DNA from 3 places in the Klebsiella sp. CSG-1 genome. Region 1 is predicted to be linked to each of the others. Evidence: predicted binding sites of a transcription regulator. Region 1 holds the regulator's gene; each other region holds the start of a gene.
The links. The regulator LexA, encoded in region 1, represses DNA repair genes until DNA is damaged. The targets are predictions, from matches to a motif close to TNCTGTATGTACATACAGNA.
Positions count from the first base shown of each region.

Region 1 (4,152 bases):
CACGCTGAAAAGCTCTGCGCACAGCGCGGCGTGCGCCTGACTCCGCAGCGCCTGGAAGTGTTGCGTTTGATGAGCCTCCAGCAAGGGGCGATTAGCGCGTATGATCTGCTCGACCTGCTGCGCGAGAAAGAGCCGCAGGCGAAACCGCCGACGGTCTACCGGGCGCTGGAGTTTCTGCTGGAACAGGGGTTCGTGCACAAGGTGGAATCGACCAACAGCTACGTACTGTGCCATCTTTTCGATCAGCCGACCCATAGCTCAGCCATGTTTATCTGCGACCGCTGCGGCGTGGTCACGGAAGAGTGTGCCGAAGGCGTTGAAGACATTATGCATACGCTGGCGGCGAGAATGGGTTTTGCGCTACGCCACAATGTGATTGAGGCGCACGGCCTGTGCGCAGGTTGTGTCGAGGTCGAAGCCTGTAGCACCCCGGGGCACTGCCATCACGACCATACCATTCAGATCAAAAAGAAAGCCCGCTGAGGCTATCGCCGCAGCGGGAATCGAGGTTGCCGGTACCTCCGTGTACCATCAGGCAGGCAATAACAAAGGGTTAATTCGTTAACACTCACCGCTACCAGCGGTGATCGTTTTTTCGTTCCCAGTCAGACACTTCTTTCTCCGCCTGATCTTTGGCGTATCCATAACGCTCCTGGATTTTACCGACCAGCTGGTCACGCTTACCCTCAATGACGGTCATATCGTCATCGGTCAGCTTGCCCCATTTCTCTTTCGCTTTACCTTTCAACTGTTTCCAGTTACCGCCGATTTCGTCTTTGTTCATAATTCAATCCTCATCGTTCGGTGAGTTAACAGCCCGCTGTGTGCCGGACATAGTATTAACTATAGATAAGAATTCTGAGTTGAATTTATTATTCGGAATCTTTAACCAATTACATATCAAAAATCACTACGAAAACCAGGTTCCACGCCGCCAGTGTCGCCGCCAGATGACCGCCAGCGACAGACCGCGCAGCGCGAGGAAAACCGCCAGCGCCAGCCATAGCGCGTGGTTGCCGAGGACCGGTAGCGTCAGCAGCGTCAGGGCAAACCCCGCCGCCGCCACCGCCATGCTGTTGCGCATCTCAGCCCCGCGCGTCGCGCCGATGAACATGCCATCCAGCAAATAACACCACACGCCAATCACCGGCAGCACGATCTGCCAGATCAGGTAGCGATCGGCAAGCAGCTGAAGCGAGGGCAGCGAGGTCAACAGGGCGACAATCTGCTGTCCCGCCACGGCATAGGTCGCCGCAAAGGCCAGCGCCACCATTCCCGACTGACGGCAGGCCGCTCGCCAGACCTCAAGCAGCTGGCTACCGTCACGCGCGCCGTAAGCCTGCCCGGAGTGCGCTTCCACGGCATAAGCAAAACCATCCAGGGCATAGGCGGTAAAGGTCAACATGGTCATCAGGAGCGCGTTGACGGCAACGATCTCGCCGCCAAGACGAGCGCCGAAAACGGTCACCGCACCAAAGCAGAGCTGAAGCAGCAGAGAGCGCAGCATGATATCGCGATTGAGCGCCAGCAAGCGGCGCATATCTCCGCGCCACGCGCGCTTGAGCAGGGCAAATGACACACCGCGTAGCGCCAGCACGCGTCTTGCCATCAGCAGCCCGATGATAAAGGTGACATATTCGGCGGTGACCGTCGCCAGCGCGGCACCCTGCACGTTCAGATGCAGGCCCATCACCAGCCACAGATCGAGCACGATATTCAGCAGGTTGCCGACAATCAGCAAAATCACCGGCGCCCGGGCATACTGCACGCCCAACAGCCAACCGAGCAGCACCAGGTTTGCCAGCGATGCCGGCGCGCTCAGCCAGCGGATATCGAGAAAGCGCCGCGCCTGCTCCAGCACCGCTTCATTGCCGCCAACAATATGCAACGCCAGATCGATAAGCGGGGTTCGGAAAAGCACAATCAGCAGGCCGGCACCTGTTGCCAGCCCCAGCGGCTGCACCAGCGCCCGCGCCAGGCGGAGAGGATCTTTTGCGCCAAAGGCCTGTGCCGTCAGTCCGGTGGTACTCATCCGCAGGAAAAGCAGCAGCATAAAGAGAAAACTGGTGGCCGTCGCGCCGACCGCGACACCGCCGAGGTAAACCGGGCTGTCGAGATGACCAATCACGGCGGTATCCACCAGTCCCAGCAGCGGAACGGTGATGTTGGAGAAAATCATGGGTAGCGCCAGGCGCCACAGGGCCTTATCAGCGGCGTTAAAGAACATGAGAAAGAGCCTGACCGGGAGGAGACAGCGCAGCATCATGCATCAGACGATGCTGCGTGGGGAAGGTGTTACAGCCACTCACCGTTGCGAATCACGCCAACGGCCAGCCCTTCAATAGTGAAATTTTGCTCGCGTAGATTCACCACGATAGGGGAAAATTCGCTGTTTTCTGGCAGGAGTTCGACGATGTTGCCCTGCTTTTTAAGACGCTTAACGGTGACCTCTTCGTCAATACGCGCCACGACAACCTGGCCGTTGCGTACATCCTGAGTTTTATGGACCGCCAGCAGATCGCCATCGAGAATACCGATATCTTTCATTGACATACCGCTAACCCGCAGCAAAAAGTCGGCATTCGGCTTGAACATCGCCGGATCGACCTGGAAGTGGCCTTCGATATGCTGCTGAGCCAGCAGCGGCTCACCGGCCGCCACGCGGCCAATCAACGGTAGACCTGGTTCTTCTTCCGTCAGCAGGCGAATCCCCCGGGAGGCGCCGGAGATAATCTCGATCGCGCCCTTACGCGCCAGCGCTTTCAGGTGTTCTTCCGCCGCGTTTGGGGAACGGAACCCCAAGCGCTGAGCAATTTCCGCACGCGTCGGCGGCATGCCCGTCTGGCTGATGTGATCCCGAATGAGATCAAACACCTCTTGCTGCCTGGTCGTTAACGCTTTCATCCCGCCCCCTGGGTGTATATACAGTTATGCTGTGAGTATATACAGCTAACGGTGATTTTGGAATCAAATTTCACACAAAAATCAGGAGATTCTTTCCATTTTGCGTCCCCGATAGCCCATGGCGCCAGGGGTGATTGTCGCCGGCCGGGCAAAAGCTCATCGGGTTCGCCCGATCGCCGGGAAGACATCGCAAAGCGGAATATCTCACCACGTGGCCGCTCAGTGATAGCGAGCCCACAGTAAGAGCGCCCAGGTGATCAGCGCGATCGCAATGGCCAGCAGCACCGCCGCAGACCCCATATCTTTCGCCCGACCGGACAGCTCATGATGTTCCGGGCCAATACGGTCCACCACCGCCTCAATCGCGCTATTAAGAATTTCGACTATCATCACTATCAGGACCGAGCCTATCAGCAGCACACGCGTGATGGCGTCGACGTCCAGCCAGCAGGCTATCGCTACAGCAACAATGGCGGCGATGCCTTCTTGACGAAATGCGGCCTCATTTATCCATGCCGCACGGAACCCTTTCCAGGAATAACCTGCCGCTTTAATGATTCGGGTTAACCCAGTGGTATTATTGGCCATCAAAAGAACCTTTTTATGTAAATGACGTCAATGAGTGTACGCGTTTGCCGCGTGGCAACGGAAATTTTGCGCGCTTTCTGTTATTCTTGCCGCGCATTTGCATGATTAACCAGAGGCTTCACATCGTTTATGTCCGGCTGGCAACGAATTTACTATAAATTACTGAATTTACCATTACGGGTGCTGGTAAAAAGCAAGTCTATTCCCGCAGAACCTGCTCAGGAATTAGGGCTGGATACCTCGCGTCCTATCATGTACGTCCTGCCTTATAATTCAAAGGCGGACCTGCTGACCCTGCGCGCTCAGTGCCTGGAGCACGATTTACCCGATCCGCTTGAACCGCTGGAAATCGACGGCGCGCTGCTGCCGCGCTACGTCTTTATCCACGGCGGCCCGCGCGTCTTTACCTACTACGCGCCGAAAGAAGAGTCGATTAAGCTGTTCCACGACTACCTGGATCTGCACCGCAACCATCCTGACCTGGACGTGCAAATGGTGCCGGTGTCGGTGATGTTTGGGCGTGCGCCTGGGCGCGAAAAAGGCGAAGTTAACCCGCCGCTGCGCATGCTGAATGGCATTCAGAAGTTCTTCGCCGTTCTGTGGCTGGGACGCGACAGCTTTGTCCGTTTCTCGCCGCCGGTTTCTCTGCGCAGAATGGCC
Region 1 is NZ_JBWNLD010000007.1:40,897-45,048, reverse strand. It holds gene zur (zinc uptake transcriptional repressor Zur) at 1-483, shown strand, start outside; gene AC007G_RS17525 (CsbD family protein) at 575-784, opposite strand; gene dinF (MATE family efflux transporter DinF) at 911-2,227, opposite strand; gene lexA (transcriptional repressor LexA) at 2,296-2,904, opposite strand; gene AC007G_RS17510 (diacylglycerol kinase) at 3,124-3,492, opposite strand; gene plsB (glycerol-3-phosphate 1-O-acyltransferase PlsB) at 3,622-4,152, shown strand, end outside.

Region 2 (4,152 bases), on a different contig from region 1:
TGCACGCCAGCCGCATGTTCCTGACCTCAGCGGTTCGCGCGTCGGGAGCGGCCGGGAAATGTTCGCAGCGCTGCGTGAAAAACTCTCCGGAGCCGAACAGGGCGCAACCTGCATCACTTTTTAAGACGATACAATTTGTAGATCTGGCGAGAGAGAAACTCTAATGAAAAACTGGAAAACAACTGCAGAAGCAATCCTCACCAACGGCCCGGTTGTCCCGGTGATCGTGGTGAAAAAGCTGGAACACGCTGTGCCGATGGCCAAAGCGCTGGTTGCCGGCGGCGTACGCGTACTGGAAGTCACGCTGCGTACCGCATGCGCGCTGGATGCGATCCGCGCGATTGCGCAAGAAGTGCCGGAGGCGATTGTCGGCGCAGGTACCGTAACAAACGTTGAGCAGCTGAAAGCCGTCACCGAGGCTGGCGCGCAGTTCGCTATCAGCCCGGGTCTGACCGAGTCCCTGCTGAAAGCGGCGACTGAAGAAGGGACCATCCCGCTGATCCCGGGGATTAGCACCGTCTCCGAACTGATGCTGGGCATGCAGTATGGCCTGAAAGAGTTCAAATTCTTCCCGGCGGAAGCTAACGGTGGTGTAAAAGCGCTGCAGGCGATTGGCGGTCCGTTCGCGCATATCCGTTTCTGCCCGACTGGCGGCATCTCACCGGCGAACTACCGCGACTACCTGGCACTGAACAGCGTGCTGTGCATCGGCGGTTCCTGGCTGGTTCCGGCGGATGCGCTGGAAGCGGGCGATTACGACCGTATTACCAAAATTGCTCGCGAAGCGGTTGAAGGCGCGAAGTAATTTTCACGCCCTGATAAATGGCGAAATCCAGACCCGGTAGCGTTGACGCGACCGGGTTTTTTTTATCCCTGAACCTGCACCGCTGACGCGGCGGCTTTCGCGCGAGCCACCGCCTCATCGACGCTATCGGCGACGGCCAGCGTGACGCCCAGTCGACGAGAACCGTCAATCTCCGGCTTACCGAACAGGCGTAGCTGCAGTCCCGCCCCTACCGCGCCCTGGAGATTGCTAAAGGTGACGTTCTGGCTGGTGAGCTGCGGCAGAATGACCGCGGAGGCCGCCGGGCCATACTGACGAATCGCGCCAACCGGCAGACCGAGGAAGGCGCGAACGTGCAGCGCAAATTCCGAGAGGTCCTGGGAAATCAGCGTCACCATTCCGGTGTCATGCGGGCGAGGGGAGACTTCACTGAAAATCACCTCATCACCGCAGACGAACAGCTCCACGCCAAACAGACCGTAGCCGCCAAGCGCCAGCACGACTTTGCTGGCAATCTCCTGGGCGCGGGCCAACGCCAGCTCGCTCATCTGCTGCGGCTGCCAGGATTCGCGGTAATCGCCATCCTCCTGGCGATGGCCGACCGGCGCACAGAAATGGACGCCATCGACCGCGCTGACGGTAAGCAGGGTAATTTCAAAATCGAAATTCACCACCCCCTCGACGATAACCCGACCGGCGCCCGCGCGGCCGCCTTGTTGCGCGTAGCGCCAGGCCTCGGCCAGCTGGTCAGAGTGACGAATAAAGCTCTGGCCTTTACCAGAAGAGCTCATGACCGGCTTCACAATGCAGGGAAGGCCAATCTCCGCGACGGCTTCGCGAAAGGCCGCTTCGCTGTCGGCAAAGCGGTATGCCGAGGTGGGAAGCTGCAGCTCCTCTGCGGCCAGGCGGCGAATACCTTCGCGATTCATGGTCAGTTTCGCCGCGCGAGCGGTGGGGACGACTTTCTGCCCGGCCTGCTCCAGCTCCACCAGCATATCCGTGGCGATGGCTTCAATTTCCGGCACGATAAAGTCGGGTTTTTCTTCCGCAATCAGCGCGCGCAGCGTTTCACCGTGTAGCATGTTGATGACGTGCGAACGATGCGCCACTTGCATCGCCGGCGCGTCGGGGTAGCGGTCGACCGCGATGGTCTCAATACCCAGCCGTTGGCACTCAATGGCGACTTCTTTACCCAGTTCGCCGGAACCTAACAACATCACCCGCGTCGCTGCCGGACGCAGCGCTGTGCCTAATAACGTCATGACTCTTTTCCACAGTAAAAAAACATGCGTCGCATTATAAACGAAAACGTTTGCGTCTGTCTTTACGGCTGTTGGTTGAGTCCCGGGTGAAAATTTGCTATACTGTATAAAAATACAGTATAAAGAGGCTGCACAATGGCGGTTGAAATTAAATATGTGGTGATCCGCGAAGGTGAGGAAAAGATGTCGTTTACCAGCAAAAAAGAGGCCGATGCTTACGACAAAATGCTCGATCTTGCCGAGGTCCTCAACGACTGGCTGGTCGAGTGCCCGCTGACGCTGGATGAAATCCAGCGCGATGAAATGGCAATGTGGCTGGCGGAACGTAAAGAGACATTGCACCACATCCTGAGATCAGGAAAACTCCCGGAAGCGGAAGCGGAAGCGGAAGCGGAAGCGGAAGCGGAAGACGGTACGAACGGCCAGGCTTCTCAGGACGAGAGCTCCGCGGCTGAAACCTCAGAGGCCGCAGCGGAGGGAGCGAGCGAACAACCCGCGGCAACCGCGCCTGTAAAATCGCGCAAGGTGAAGGCCGCCTGAGTCCGGCCGAATTTGCGCATCTTTAGCTGCTCATAACATTTCCTGACATCTCGTCGTTTAGGCTGATGACATCGCTTAATAAGCAACGAGGGAAATCATGGCTAACTGGCTTAATCAACTCCAGTCCCTGCTGGGCCAGCAGGGACCGTCTTCCTCATCAGGCGAGCGGTCTGATGGTAAAAGCTTCCTTCTGCCTGGGGCGCTGGGCGGCCTGGCGGGGCTGCTGGTGGCCAGTAAATCATCGCGTAAGCTGCTGGCTAAATATGGCACCAGCGCACTGCTGGTTGGCGGCGGCGCGGTGGCGGGAAGCGTGCTGTGGAACAAGTACCAGCAAAAAATGCGGGAAAATTCCCCTGCGCAATCTGTCGCTTCTCCTGTACAACCCGCCGGGGCGTCAACCTCGCCAGCCTCCGGGCTCGATGCCCGCAGTGAACGGCTCATTCTGGCGCTGGTGTTTGCCGCGAAAAGCGACGGGCACATTGATGACAGCGAGCGGGCAAACATTGATGAGCAGCTGCGCGCGGCTGGTATTGCCGTGCAGGGGCGCGTTCTTATCGATCGCGCTCTGGCCCAGCCTCTCGATCCGCAGCGTCTGGCGCAGGGCCTCACCAGCGAGCAAGAGGCGCTGGAGATCTATTACATCAGCTGTGCGGCGATCGATATCGACCATTTTATGGAGCGTAGCTATCTCAACGCTCTGGGTGAGGCTTTAGGCCTTCCGCCGGAAGTGCGTGCCGACATCGAACAGGATATCCAGGCACAAAAACAGGCGCTTTCTACCTAAATCCGCAGGTTTTGCTTGCAACGTGGGCCACTTTTGCCACCCTTATACACACGCCATCCTTCAAGCCGCTTCTTGAATGATTTTGTGTATGAAATACAGGATGCAGAAGACCAAAAGATGCCACCAAAAGCAAAACGAATTCCCCACGCCATGACCCTTCATGGCGATACCCGTATCGATAATTACTTCTGGCTGCGCGACGACGAGCGTTCGCGGCCGGAAGTACTTGATTATCTTCGCGAGGAAAATGAGTACGGACAGCAGGTCATGGCGACTCAACGTAGCCTGCAGGAGCGGGTGCTAAAAGAGATTATTGACCGTATCCCGCCGCGCGAAGTCTCCGCGCCCTACAGCAAAAATGGCTACCGTTATCGTCAGGTGTATGAGCCGGGCTGTGAATACGCTATTTATCAGCGTCAGTCGGTGCTGAAAGAGGAGTGGGATGAATGGGAAGTGCTGCTCGATAGCAACCAGCGCGCGGCGCAGAGCGAATTCTATACTCTCGGTGGGCTGGGCATTTCGCCGGATAACACGATGATGGCGCTGGCGGAGGATTATCTCTCCCGTCGGCAGTATGGCCTGCGCTTGTGCAATCTGCAAAATGGCGAATGGTATCCTGAAGTGCTGGAAAACGTTTCGCCGGAATTCGCCTGGAGCAATGATTCGCAAACGCTGTGGTATGTCCGCAAGCACCCGACTACGCTGCTGCCTTATCAGGTCTGGCGGCATACCGTGGGCGCTTCGCCGCACTCCGATGCGCTGGTCTACGAGGAGAAGGATGA
Region 2 is NZ_JBWNLD010000008.1:237,623-241,774, reverse strand. It holds gene edd (phosphogluconate dehydratase) at 1-124, shown strand, start outside; gene AC007G_RS19905 (bifunctional 4-hydroxy-2-oxoglutarate aldolase/2-dehydro-3-deoxy-phosphogluconate aldolase) at 164-805, shown strand; gene purT (formate-dependent phosphoribosylglycinamide formyltransferase) at 868-2,046, opposite strand; gene AC007G_RS19895 (YebG family protein) at 2,182-2,586, shown strand; gene AC007G_RS19890 (tellurite resistance TerB family protein) at 2,684-3,370, shown strand; gene ptrB (oligopeptidase B) at 3,488-4,152, shown strand, end outside.
Region 2: the regulator LexA is predicted to act here: its motif matches at 2,147-2,166, upstream of AC007G_RS19895 (YebG family protein).

Region 3 (4,152 bases), on a different contig from region 1:
CGGCACATTCCAGCAAACTCATGAAAAGTAAGCTTAATGCTGTTGGTTTTTAAACCGTACTTACTGAAAGCTTCTATGATACCGACCCATACCTTGAAGTCGATGGCCATACTCAACCGTTCACCGGTTATACGAATATCGTCGTAACCCTCCCGCCTTGAGAATTCCAAATCCTTGAGAACAGAGGTCGCATCGATTGATGTTCTAGTGCCCTTTGCAGGCCTGCTTGAAGGAACAAAAACATTTAATCTCATCAGGGCTACAGGCTGAACTGTGGCCTTACTTGTGACGGTGAGTTTATTGTTAACACTTTCACAATCTGGACCTATAACCTCGCCGATATAAACATTCTCATTCATATAGTTATATCCATTTATAGCGTATGATCGATATGTGCCTAAATATTAACTCTTTCCCGTTTCGACACACCTTTCTTCCCGATTCTACCCACCCTTACCCCGTTTTGACACACCTTTTTCCCGCTTCAGAACACCTTTCTCCCACTACGACACACCTGAAATCGCTACGAAGCCCGTAAACAAAGGTTTTGCCGCTAAAGGGATCAGTTTGGATCTATTTGGATAACTAAGGGTAAATTATTGGATCTACTCAAAGGATATGTGGATAACTCATTATGGAATCTATAGAACTTAAGTGCGTAAGGTGTTTTAAAAGGCTTCAGCTCCCCTGGTGCTTCCTCGCTCACTCGCGGGCTTCGCCCTGTCGTTCGGCTGCGGCGAGCACTGCTGGCTCTCTCTGAAAGGCAAAATTTAACCGATCCTCGCAACGGGGATATCTCTCCAGCGAGTGGTGTACGCAGGGGAGAGCATATCGCGTTTCATTTGCCAGGATGGCACAATTCCTCTACCGGCAAACCATACTTTACCCAGCCCTGAGTTGTTGATCCCGTCCAGAACCCTCATCAGCTCAGCACTGTGAGGGCGTGGCGGGCGTTCGTCGAACAGCTGCAGCTGCGAAACGCCGGAGCCGGTGAAGTCATTCAGCATAACTCCGGCTTTGGCATACCGGTGTCCATCCCTCCAGATACGCTCCAGAGCCGTTGTGGCGGCTGCAATGATGTCCCTGGTGTCCTGAGTGGGTGTAAGAAGTTTTTCCGTAGCCACGTTGCCGTAGTAAGGCTCTTTAACGGCGAACGGAGACGTTTTGATGAAAACGGAAATATGCCGGCAATACTGGTGCTCTTTACGCAGCTTTTCAGAGGCCCGCTCTGCGTGCTGACAGATAGCCTGACGGAGTGACTCGTACTCCGTGATCTTCACGCTAAAACTGCGGCTGCAGACAATTTGCTGTTTCGTCGGAGGGGCTTCCTCAAGCGAAAGGCAGCTTTCCCCGTTCAATTCACGTACCGTTCGCTCAAGGACCACAGAAAAATTTTTGCGGATGAAGGCCGGGTTCGTCAGGGCGAGATCGAGCGCGGTCTTAATGCCCAGCACATTCAGCTTGCGTGCAATACGGTTACCCACCCCCCAGATTTCTTCAACCGGCTGCAGTGAAAGCAGTTTCCGCGTTCTCTGCGGATTTCCCCTGGTCAGAGCAAGTACGCCACGAAACTGTTTCCACTCTTTTGAGGCCCACTGGGCTGATTTTGCAAGGGTCTTCGTTGGTCCGGCGCCCACGCCAATGGTCAGGTGGGTACAGTCATACACGTGCTGACGCAGCTGCCGGCCGAAGTCCTCAAGCTCCATACAGTGCTCCACGCCGGTCAAATCGAGGAACATCTCATCAATGGAATACTGTTCCACTCTGGGGGCCAGTTCCTCCAGGCAGTTCATCACGCGCGCCGACATCGAGGCGTAAAGTTCATAGTTACTTGAAAACGAATATATTTTTTCCGGGTACCTTTCGTTTTTTATCTGAAACCACGGAGTTCCCATTTTGATCCAGGGCTTCGCCTCGGCACTGCGAGCGATTACGTTCCCGTCGTTGTTGCTCAGGACGACTATCGGCTTTCCTTTCAAATCCGGTCGGAAAACACGTTCACAGCTGGCATAGAAGCTGTTCACATCGGCCAGGGCAAACATCAGTACATCTCCCTCGGGCGGTGGATGATATGCGTGACGACGCCAAAGATATCCAGCTCGTCGGGGTCAGGATAAATCGGCGACCAGGAGGCATTCATGGGCTGCAGCGTCAGTCGAGGCGTCAGCAGAAGCCGTTTAACCGTAAACTCCCCCTGTACGCTGGCGACAACGATATCGCCGTGCCGCGGCTTTTCAGCACTGTCCACAACCAGCAGATCGCCATTGTACAGACTACCGTCCGCCATGCTGTCTCCGCTGGCACGCAGGTAGTACGTCGCGCTCGGATGCCGTATGCAGTAATCATGGAGATCCAGATCGGACTCGACATAGTCAGCGGCAGGGCTGGGAAAACCGCAGCTGGCCAGATCGGCAAACAATGGATGGGCCTGTGGCGGGTGTTCTTTCCCGGTGCTGAAAAGCTGTAGCTTCATCTTTCCTCCTGACACTCTAATTTTGCTGGTTATGCATACAGTATATTTAACAGCGTGACGATAATCCAGATCGCCTGCCAGGTAATGGTGCCAACTTACTGATTTAGTGTACGATGGTGTTTTTGAGGTGCTCCCGTGGCTTCCATCTCCATCAGATGTCCTTCCTGCTCAGCTACTGACGGGGTGGTGCGTAACGGCAAAAGCACTGCCGGACATCAGCGCTATCTCTGCTCTCACTGCCGTAAAACATGGCAACTACAGTTCACTTACACCACCTCTCAGCCCGGTACGCACCAGAAAATCATTGATATGGCCATGAATGGCGTTGGATGCCGGGCAACCGCCCGCATTATGGGCGTTGGCCTCAACACGATTTTACGTCACTTAAAAAACTCAGACCGCAGTCGGTAACCTCACGCATACAACCGGGCAGTGACGTCATTGTCTGCGCGGAAATGGACGAACAGTGGGGTTATGTCGGCGCTAAATCACGCCAGCGCTGGTTGTTTTACGCGTATGACAGGATACGGAGGACGGTTGTGGCGCACGTATTCGGTGAACGCACGTTGTCCACGCTGGAGCGTCTTCTGGGCCTGCTGTCGGCCTTTGAGGTCGTGGTATGGATGACGGATGGCTGGCCGCTTTATGAATCCCGCCTGAAGGGAGAACTGCACGTTATCAGCAAGCGATATACGCAGCGCATTGAGCGGCATAACCTGAATCTGAGGCAACATCTGTCAAGGCTGGGCAGGAAGTCACTGTCGTTCTCAAAATCGGTGGAGCTGCATGACAAAGTCATCGGGCATTATCTGAACATAAAACACTATCAGTAAGTTGGAGTCATTACCCGCTATATGTAGTGGCTCCGTCAGCTGGAAACGGCACAAGATATGGTGCCCGCGCCGGCAGCCACGCGACCGTTCCCCTGCCTTCCTCTCCCTGTTGATTTCGCTTTTTCCGGTATTTACGTTTTTTCCGCAATCGCGGCGCCGGCGAAAAGGTATTTTCCGGTGGTTGCGGGCGCAAAAGTCGCAGGGTGAAAAGATAAGGGGGGGAAATTATCAGCCGGTCTGATGTGTGAAGCCCGGCAGGGTTATACAGGGCAGGTGAAAAGGGACAGGAAGAAGCAACATGAAGACGCCAGGCATGCTGTTTGTGCTGCTGCTGGGCGCCGGGTTTCTGACGGGCCGTGATATCAGACAGGAAGTGCGCGTGAAAAAGACGACGAGTCCATTTTGCCCTTCAGCGCCTGTTTAACCGCCTCAAATTCTTCCTGATGTCCATCGTAATCGTTGAGAACCATCGCGTCTCCTGTTGTGTATACGGCGAATTTATTGTTTTAAAATTCCTTAAAATGTTCAAATATGAACATTGTAAGGCTGTAAATAAAGCCGGAATATAGCCAACTAATCCACCCGGACAGAGCATGGGAGTGCGGCGAATTGACCGGATTTGACTTGATCCTTTGGCGACGGGGCCTGAACTGGACCCAGGAACGCGCCGCGGCAGAGCTCGGCATCAGCCGTACCAGCCTGGTAAAATATGAGGACGGTGAGGCTGTGCCCCGGACGATACAGCTTGCCACCGCTGCACTCACGCTGAAAGCGGAATGGCCAACAATGAAGACCATGAGCAAGGACAGGCTGCTGCGGCAGCTGAAGCACGAAGTGCTGAGGCTC
Region 3 is NZ_JBWNLD010000016.1:81,991-86,142, reverse strand. It holds gene AC007G_RS25720 (RepB family plasmid replication initiator protein) at 1-359, opposite strand, end outside; gene AC007G_RS25715 (Y-family DNA polymerase) at 771-2,042, opposite strand; gene umuD (translesion error-prone DNA polymerase V autoproteolytic subunit) at 2,042-2,473, opposite strand; one part of gene AC007G_RS25705 (IS1 family transposase) at 2,609-2,858, shown strand; one part of gene AC007G_RS25705 (IS1 family transposase) at 2,858-3,306, shown strand; gene AC007G_RS25700 (hypothetical protein) at 3,605-3,730, shown strand; gene AC007G_RS25695 (helix-turn-helix domain-containing protein) at 3,916-4,152, shown strand, end outside.
Region 3: the regulator LexA is predicted to act here: its motif matches at 2,497-2,516, upstream of umuD (translesion error-prone DNA polymerase V autoproteolytic subunit).